2 regions of the Paenibacillus sp. FSL K6-1330 genome follow, and region 1 is predicted to be linked to the other one. Evidence: riboswitches for the same ligand, from Rfam matches in the RefSeq annotation. Region 1 holds a riboswitch; the other holds the start of a gene.

Evidence for each region. A riboswitch is a leader RNA that binds a small molecule or an ion and turns the genes downstream of it on or off. The one in region 1 is predicted to bind thiamine pyrophosphate.
Region 2: it holds a riboswitch for thiamine pyrophosphate, as region 1 does, so the genes downstream of both, NYE54_RS22705 (YkoF family thiamine/hydroxymethylpyrimidine-binding protein) here and NYE54_RS03255 (ABC transporter substrate-binding protein) in region 1, are expected to answer to the same signal.

Annotation. Positions count from the first base shown of each region.
Region 1 covers NZ_CP150269.1:741,466-746,182, reverse strand. The annotation lists gene NYE54_RS03265 (GGDEF domain-containing protein) at 1-1,100, opposite strand, end outside; gene NYE54_RS03260 (VOC family protein) at 1,337-1,720, shown strand; TPP riboswitch at 1,892-2,003, shown strand; gene NYE54_RS03255 (ABC transporter substrate-binding protein) at 2,118-3,149, shown strand; gene NYE54_RS03250 (MTH1187 family thiamine-binding protein) at 3,241-3,534, shown strand; gene NYE54_RS03245 (ABC transporter permease) at 3,531-4,286, shown strand; gene NYE54_RS03240 (ABC transporter ATP-binding protein) at 4,341-4,717, shown strand, end outside.
Region 2 covers NZ_CP150269.1:5,014,117-5,018,833, reverse strand. The annotation lists gene NYE54_RS22715 (nucleotidyltransferase domain-containing protein) at 92-790, shown strand; gene NYE54_RS22710 (sporulation protein YjcZ) at 908-1,006, shown strand; gene NYE54_RS22705 (YkoF family thiamine/hydroxymethylpyrimidine-binding protein) at 1,078-1,683, opposite strand; TPP riboswitch at 1,768-1,870, opposite strand; gene NYE54_RS22700 (nitroreductase family protein) at 2,053-2,655, opposite strand; gene NYE54_RS22695 (ABC transporter permease) at 3,182-4,135, shown strand; gene NYE54_RS22690 (iron chelate uptake ABC transporter family permease subunit) at 4,125-4,717, shown strand, end outside.

The sequences.
Region 1 (4,717 bases):
CGGGAACCTGTGCGGTCCGCCTCCTTCAGCGAACTTGACAGCCTTGCATTAAAATAACGACGATTATACAGCCCCGTAAGATCATCGCGATGTGCCAGGGATTCACTCTGCATCAGACTTTCATGCAGTCGGTCCAACAAGCGGTCGTTCTCGAACTGGATCAAAATCTGCCTGAACAAGATCAGGATAACGCACAGGGAAAGGCCGGTAAACAGTCCAGTCCACCCTCCAAAATGCTGCGCCATAAGGGCAAACATCCCGCCGAGCACGCTGTAGGGAAGCAGGTACCTTACGATCAGGTTTCCGGTTGAACGAGGCTCCCGCTCGCCAACAGATGGATTACGGGTTTCAGGAGCGGACTGTCCGCCTGCGAAACTAATGAAAAATACCGATAACGTATAGAGTGGATACAGGTAGGAGCGAACCTCGATATCCAAAAGATCAACGAGATAGATGTACAGAACATCTCCGGCAATAAATGTACTTCCGCCAAGACATAACAGGATGGCCGCCCATTTCCTTAACTGTCCGGTATTAAAATACAACACCAGTGTAAAAAAAATAAGTACCATTGCGCACAGTGGATACAGCATGTCCACCCAAAGGTTTCCCCATACTGCCTCATGGACCAGACCCTGAAGCTCAGGCTTGATGAAATATTCCCATCCTACCGTCATGACCGCTATGCCAACAATCAGGATATCCAGCATAAACCGCAGCCCCCGAAACGAACCCTGAACATGCCGGAATAAATAAATGAGAGAACTTGCGAACAGGATAAGTTCGAGCCCCCAGAACAAATGGGTTAGAACTGGCAGGAAAGCGTTCTCTTTTCCAAACCAGATATTGCATGCGTGGAGGGTTCGGGCCACTGCCTCCCCCATCAATCCGAGACTCACAATAAGCCAAAACCTGCGAAGATGAACCTCAAAACGCCGACGGATCCGCATTAAATAAACGGAAGCGGCTGCAGGAGAAATAATGACTAGTACACGCTGAAGCGATAAAGCATCAGGCATCCACAGAGCGATCATTATCTGAATGAATGCATATATTATGGCGAGTCGAATCCACAGATGATCTGCTGGAGTTGGACTCATAAGCATTCCTCCTCGGCCAAAAGGTACGCTGGTTCACTTTAAGTGTGTTAGGTCTTTTGAATTAACATATCTATTTCTCATGATACTTTTTGCCCACCCAAAAGTAAAGATGAGGAAATGAAAGAAAAATCATCTTATTAGTCTGTGCACAAACAACATAACACCCACTTGACGTATAGGAATTATATGATAATATTTCAGTCATATCTTATATGAATCGGAAGGGGTGTTGAACCATGTCACAGAAACGATTGGATCATGTTGGTATTGTTGTCCGGGACCTTGAAGCTACAATCGCCTTCTATACATCCGTAGTCGGACTTGAGCTGAAGGACCGCCTGACCCATACTAATGGCGTCATCCAGCTGGCGTTCCTAGGATTTAACGGCAGCAACGAGACGGAAGTCGAGCTTATTCAGGGATACAGCGACACGCTGCCTTCGGAAGGAACGGTACATCATTTTGCAGTCAGCACGGATAACATTGAAGAGGAATATGCCCGTGTGCAGGGACTTGACGTTCCTCACTTGGACGAGGAAATCGTGACGCTTCCGAACGGGTACCGCTATTTCTTCGTGCACGGTCCCGAAGGAGAATGGATTGAGTTCTTCCAGCGCTAATCTCTGCGTAGAAGCCGTATTCAAACACTTTACCTTGTGAAAGGTTCATAGCATCAATTAATTCTCCCATTGCATTAGTGTTCTAACAAAGACCTGTCACGTTCGCGCCTCTTCGAACTAGACAGGTCTGCTGTGTTAGGACTATAATAGCGGATGTAATGATCGAAACTTCATAAATACCGGGGGAGCTGGAATTTGGCCGGCTGAGAGTGTATCCGATATGATACTGACCCTTACACCTGATCTGGGTAATGCCAGCGTAGGAAGCCCATGTTTGCGGCAGCTATTTATTTGCCGTGGTATACACTTACGCCGTCATGCGTCCTGATATCATCAGGGCGTTTTTTTTGTGGAGTTGCGAGGTAATAGAAAGAGAACTTAAAGGAGAGAAGAAACGATGAAGAAGGGAAGATGGATTCCGCTGCTTCTCGCTTGCGTCCTGCTGATGGTTGCGTCCGGATGCGGTACAAGCGGAGAGAACAAGAAGACAGGCGCCGCAGGTGAGGACAGTCAGACTTCCGGGAAGCTCCGTGACGTACAGCTGATGCTCGATTGGTCTGCCAATACGAATCACACCGGCCTGTATGCAGCGAAGGAGCTTGGGTATTATGAGGAAGAAGGGCTTAATGTCCAGATCGTCCAGCCGGGAGCAGGCGGAACGGATACGCTGGTCGCATCCGGAAATGTGCCGTTTGGCATCAGCTATCAGGAAGGCGTAACGCTGGCCAGAACCCAAGGATTGCCGCTCGTTTCCATCGCAGCGATCATTCAGCATAATACATCCGGCTTTGCGGCTCCCAAGGATAAAGGCATCTTGAAGGCAGGCGATTTTGAAGGGAAATCCTATGGCGGCTGGGGTTCGCCTGTGGAGGAAGCGGTTATGAAGTCCATCATGGAGATCGATGGTGCCGATGTCAGCAAGGTGAATATGGTCAATATGGGCGATGCCGATTATTTTACGGCCGTCAAACGCGACATTGATTTCGCCTGGATTTTCTATGCTTGGACGGGTATTGAAGCCGAGCTTCGCAATGAGCCGCTTGACATGATTTATGTGAAGGACTACTCCAAGCAGCTTGATTATTACACACCGGTGATCGTAACGAACGAGAAGCAGATCCAGGAAGACCCTGAGCTTGTCAAAGCGTTCATGCGGGCGACTTCAAAAGGATACGACTATGCGATTCAACATCCCGAAGATGCGGCAGCCCTGCTGACGAAGGCTGTTCCCGACCTGGATGCCGAACTGGTTCTCGCCAGCCAGAAATGGCTGAGCCCCCGTTATCAGGATGATGCATCCCGCTGGGGCGAACAGAAAGCCGAAGTATGGTCGGGGTACGCAGACTGGATGTTTGAGCGCAAGCTGCTGGAGAAGGAGCTTGACGCTGACAGCGCATTTACCAATGAATTTTTACCGGAGAAGCCATAAGGTTATTTCTATATTAAAGAAGAGAGACGGCCTTTGCAGCAGGCCGCCTCTCTTCCATTACAATACAGCTTGCACGAAAGGATGAGTTTATATGGCGAATACTCTCTTGAGCATTCAAGTAATACCGAGAACGCCAAACGGGACCGACAGCATCCCTTATGTAGATGAAGCGATCAAGGTTATTCAGGAATCAGGCGTGAAATACGAGGTTCATGCACTCGAAACGACCATGGAAGGAGAGCTCTCCGAGCTGCTCAGGATCGTTGAGCGCATGCACGAGGCGCTGGTGAATGCGGGCAGTCCCAGCATCATATCCCAGGTCAAAATCGCGCATCATCCAAGCGGCATCAGCATGGATAAGCTGACTGAGAAATACCGTCCATGAGAAGCTGGTGGAGTTCTGTTTGGCCGCCCGTTGTGGCGGTTCTCTTCTTTTTGGTGGTATGGCAGGCGGCAGTATCCGTGTTCGACATTGAACCCTTTATTTTGCCTGCACCGACGGCCATCGGGCATGAGGCCGTTACTGGAGCTTCCGGTCTCTTCCAGCATACAGCGGCCACCCTGCAATTAACCCTGATCGGCTTTATAATCGGTACGGCAATCGGTCTAATCATCTCGCTGGCACTGCACATGGTGCCTTTTCTCAAAACCGCCCTTTATCCGCTTCTTATTCTTAGCCAAAATGTGCCGACAATCGCCCTAGCCCCGCTTCTCATGATTTGGTTCGGCTTCGGCATGCTGCCCAAGGTTATCGTGATTACGCTGGTCTGCTTCTTCCCTGTCGCTGTTGCGGCCCTGGATGGACTCGCACGTACCGACCGCACCATGATGAATTATATGCAGATGGCGGGGGCTACCTCGTGGCAAATTTTCACCAAGCTGGAGCTGCCGCATGCCCTTCCCTCCATCTTCTCCGGGATTCGAATTGCGGCCACCTATTCGGTGATGGGGGCGGTTATCGGGGAATGGATCGGCTCGGACCGGGGAATCGGCTACTACATGATGCTGCAAAAATCCGGCTACCGCACGGATCGGGTATTTGTTGCCATCCTGGTCATCGTCTTGCTCAGCCTGCTGATGGTGCTGCTGATCACCCTGCTGGAGAAGCGGCTCATCCGCTGGAATCGAAAAGGTTGAGCCCCTTGTGAATAGACATTTCGAATCTTATATGAAAAGAGGCCATTTATCGATATGACACCTCAAGTATCCCTGCCTGTGCAGGACGGGGCTTACCCGTCCACTGCGTCGGTCTCATCAGCACCTGCCCTCGAGGTTCGCAGCCTTCGGAAAACCTTCCGCGACCGGCGCAGCGAAGTGCATGTACTGGATGGCCTTTCGCTTCAGGTACAACCCGGGGAATTCGTCTCCTTGATCGGTCCTTCAGGCAGCGGAAAGAGCACACTCTTCCATATCATCGGGGGATTAACCGCTCCGGATACGGGTTCGGTCCTCATGGATGGTCAGGACGTGACCGGGGAAAAAGGCCGCATCGCCTATATGCCTCAACAGCCAGCCCTGTTCCCTTGGCGTACGGTGGAGGACAATGTGCTCCTTCCCGAGGAGCTGAG
Region 2 (4,717 bases), 3.2 Mb from region 1:
CATATGATTCAGGTACGTTTAGGGTTTTAGCTGAATTAGATATTTTGAGCCCTTTTTTCGGGAGGATCAGAATCATACTGGAGGAAACGTCATGAGGATGGAACCGGTAGAGGCAGCGGAACGCATCATACAATACGATTATCCCGACTGTTTGCTTGCTGTGCTTGGCGGCAGCGCGAGCAGAGGTGAATATAACGAACAATCCGATTTGGACATCATAGTCATTGAACGGGATGGTCATGATTTCAGCAGGAAGACGATAGAGGCACATGGGTGGATCGCGGAAATATTTATATTGTCTTTATCCTCCTATCGCGAATATTTCGATGAGGGAGTGATCGCGGCGAATCCTTCATTGCAGCGGATGGTCGTAGAAGGGACGGTGCTGCACGCGCTGCCTGAGGGAGAAGAGGTGCAGGCGGAAGCTCGAAGCGACTTGAATTACGGACCCATGCCCTTGATGCTAACCGACATTAACGAATACCGTTATATGCTAACCGAGTACCTGCTGGATTTGCAGAGTCCCCGAAGGGATGCCGAAAAGTGGTTTACGGTGCACAAAATAGCGGCGATTCTCTGTGATTTTGTACTTAGGGTGAACCGGGAGTGGACGGGTGAAGGGAAAACGCTGTTCCGTCTGTTCAACCGCTATGACTCGATCTTGGGAGAACGATTGGAAGCAGCGCTCACGGCGATGTATCGCCAGGATGATCCTTCAGTTCTTATGGCATTCACCGAGGAAATGCTCCATCCGTACGGAGGCAAGCTTCTCATTGGTTATGACGAATAGAATTTCCTTGCCAATATAAAAAGAGGGGTACATTAGCCGTGACACTAGCACGAGACGGGAAATACTATAATAGTGTGATTACATCACGTCATTCTTTAAATCCAGGAGGGGATCTTCATGAGCGGAGTATATGGCGGCGGTGGATGGAACAATTCAGTAGGAATTATTTTGGTTCTCTTTATCCTGCTCGTAATTATCTTGAGTGCTTGGGTTTAAACCGTCAAGATTCTTGGCAGTAGTGACAGGAAGCCCGGCGCTTGCCGGGCTTTTGTCTGCCTCAATAAAGCTCAATTCGATGCGGCTTTGACCGAAGGGCTGTGTGCGGACACAACCGCAGTCATGACCAAATGGCTGCTGTCAGATTGAATCGCATGTAAAAAAGCCTCTTCAAGGGATCCAAACACCTGGGCCAGAGACCCATCCAATCGGCTGGCGTAATGAACGCTTCCGGCGAATGTCCCGGCTGCCTTCGTACGATTAACTTCACCGTAGATGACATCCATGTAGTCATCGGTACCCATGGGGTATAGAGCGAATTGGCAAGCAGTCTCAATATCGGCATGTTCCCCGATGTCGTTGTTTAAGAGAGTCGAATCCTCGGTCATATATACATCGGCGTCCGTATCTCCGGGGCAACCGATGGAATAAGTACCATTAAAAACGGTATGCACGCCACTCGCTGCAGCATAGGCGAATATCGCCCTTGTAACATCAAAGACATGCTCTGCACGTCCACGAATACAGGTGCTCACATCATCTGTCTGAATCCATACCTTCCCCGTATCTACGGAATGTAGTGCGCCCATGATGACCTCCACAAACCGGTCCGTCATGGGAAATACCGAGAACCGGCACCCAACGATCCGACTGGTTCCGCATACAAGCTCATTCATTGTTATTTCCTCCCCATGATATAAGTCCACGCAAAAAAACCGCACCCCGTGAAGAAAGTGCAGTTATGCCTACGAAAAGAAATAAACATAAATGCTACACTTCCCCACGCTAGTATGACCTAGATCGGGTGTTAAGGGTTAACGGCAAACCGCCGTCTCTCAGCACATGGCACCCCTAGTACAGCCAACATTCTATGTAGTTGGTTATCGCAAGTTTGCCCGGAGCTTCTGTTATCTTAGAAGTTCGAGGGTTCTTACTTGACTAATTGTATCGCTTAGTGATCGGTTTTTCAATCTTTGCCCATTATAAAAGGACCGCCTATCCAAGTTGCGGGAACTTAGGGAGGCGGCCTTTTTTCATCTATTTAATTAGTTGTATACTTTTACGCGATCTTCAAGCGGTGCAAATTCTTTTTCGCCTGGTTCAGCAACCGGCTTACCGAAAGGCATTTGAGCAAGCAGCTTCCAGCTTTCCGGGATGTTCCATTCGGATTTTACTTTTTCGTCGATCAGCGGGTTGTAGTGCTGCAGGGATGCGCCCAGACCTTCTGCTTCAAGGGATGTCCATACTACAAATTGCAGCATGCCGTTGGATTGGTTGGACCAAATCGGGAAGTTGTCGGCATAAGCGGCAAAGTTCTGTTGCAGCCCGGCAATGACGTTGTTGTCCTCGAAGAACAATACCGTACCGTAACCAGCGCGGAATGCGCCCATTTTGTCGGCAGTGGATTTGAATGCTTCTTCATCGCCAACGACTTCTTTCAGGATGCCTTCCGTGATGTTCCACAGTTTATCATGCTGTTCGCCAAGCAATACAACGACGCGTGCACTTTGAGAGTTGAAAGAAGACGGGGTATACTTAACCGCTTCGTTTACGATTTCCTGAATACGCTCGTCCGAGATAACGGATTCTTTGCTAATCCCGTAATAAGAACGGCGACTTTTGAGTGCAGTTGAAAAATCTTTAGACATTGAAAAAAAACCTCCTGGTGTAATCGAATTTGCATTCGCCTGATAAGAAGATGTCCTTTACTTCAAGCAAATATGCATGTTGCTTATTTAGCAATATTTTTAATTATCATTCCATATTAACTTACGTTTAGTTAGGAATAATATTTATGTTAGTATATTAATATAACTTAGAGTAATTGTCAACGACTTTTGATTAAATATAATTTCCCTTATATATTAAATATGAATTGAATCCGTTTGGCTTTTTGAGAAGCTTCATTATATGGAGGTTTAAACGAAAGGAGTGCTTCCTACCTGAGGATATTAGCTATGTCTTCTCGAAACTTCATATTATGAACAATTCATGAACAAAATATACAAGTATGAACAAATTAATTGATTTTGATTCTCAATTACCCTTGTCGAGCCAGAATGAGGATGATATAATGCATATCAGAGCGCGATTGATAATCAATCTCAATGAGAATGGCGTTGAAAATTGCGAGATCCCGGATATTTTAGAGACATACGCATAGAAGGAAGAGCCATGAAGATTAGATACTTATTTGCAGCCGTTGTGGTACTCTCGATAATCTCATTATTTATTGGAGTTAAAGATATCTCGCCACTGCAACTGTTCTCGATGACAGAACAACAACAGCATATTATGCTTGTAAGCCGGATTCCTAGGCTTGTCAGTCTTATATTGGCGGGTGTCAGCATGAGTATCTGCGGATTGATCATGCAGCAGCTCAGCCGCAATAAGTTCGTATCGCCGACCACGGCAGGTACGATGGACTCTGCCAGACTGGGGATTTTGGTAGCCATGCTCGTCTTCACGACAAGCGGTCCGCTTATCAAAATGCTCGTGGCATTTGTATTCGCTCTGGTAGGAACCTTTATCTTCATGAAGATACTGGATCGGATTAAGTTTAAGGATGCGATCTTCATCCCGCTCGTAGGGCTGATGTTTGGTAATATCGTGAGTTCGATAGCCACCTTCTTTGCATACAAATATGATCTTATTCAGAATATGTCCGCATGGCTTCAGGGTGATTTTTCCATGATCATGAAGGGCCAGTATGAAATGCTCTATATTAGTATCCCGCTTTTGATTCTGGCGTATCTGTTCGCCAACAAGTTTACGGTGGCCGGAATGGGAGAGGAGTTTGCAACCAACCTGGGTCTTCACTACCGGAGAGTTGTGAATCTGGGATTGGTCATCGTGGCGCTGGTTACGGCATCTGTCGTGCTGACGGTCGGCGTGATTCCGTTTCTTGGTCTGATCATACCTAATATTGTCAGTTTGTACTTAGGAGACCACTTGAAAAAAAGCCTTTCGCATACCGCGCTGCTGGGGGCCGGGTTCGTACTGTTCTGTGACATCCTGGGCCGGATCATTATTTATCCCTATGAAATTCCGATTAGTCTAACCGTGGGCGTACTCGGAAGCGGTATATTCATTTTCTTACTGATGAGGAGAAAGGCTTATGACTTATAAAGCCAAACTCGGCCTGTTGGCCGCAGCGGCAATCATCCTGGTGGCAGTCTTTCTGTTCATTGATCTTGGCGGCAATTGGGATTACGCGCTTCCAAGAAGAATCAAGAAGGTGCTTGCCATCATTCTGACCGGCGGAGCGATCGCTCTGTCTACCACGGTGTTTCAAACGGTCACGAATAACCGGATACTGACGCCAAGCGTTATGGGATTAGATTCCTTATATGTACTGATCCAGACCACCGTCATCTTCGTCTTCGGATCCTTCACGCTGTACAAACTGGGCAGCAATGTTAACTTTCTGATCAACGTCGGCGGGATGATCCTATTCGCCGGAGTCTTATATAAGATTCTGTTCAAAAGGGAAGGAAACAACATTTACTTCCTGCTGCTGATCGGCATGATTTTTGGAACCCTGTTCTCGAGCATGTCTTCTTTTATGGAAGTGTTGATTGACCCGAACGAGTTCCAGTTTGTGGCCGACAAAATGTTTGCCAGCTTTAACAATGTGAAGACCGAGCTTCTGGTCCTGTCCGTCATTGTCGTTGTGCTGACCTTGCTGTACTTTGCCCGATTTGCCAAGTA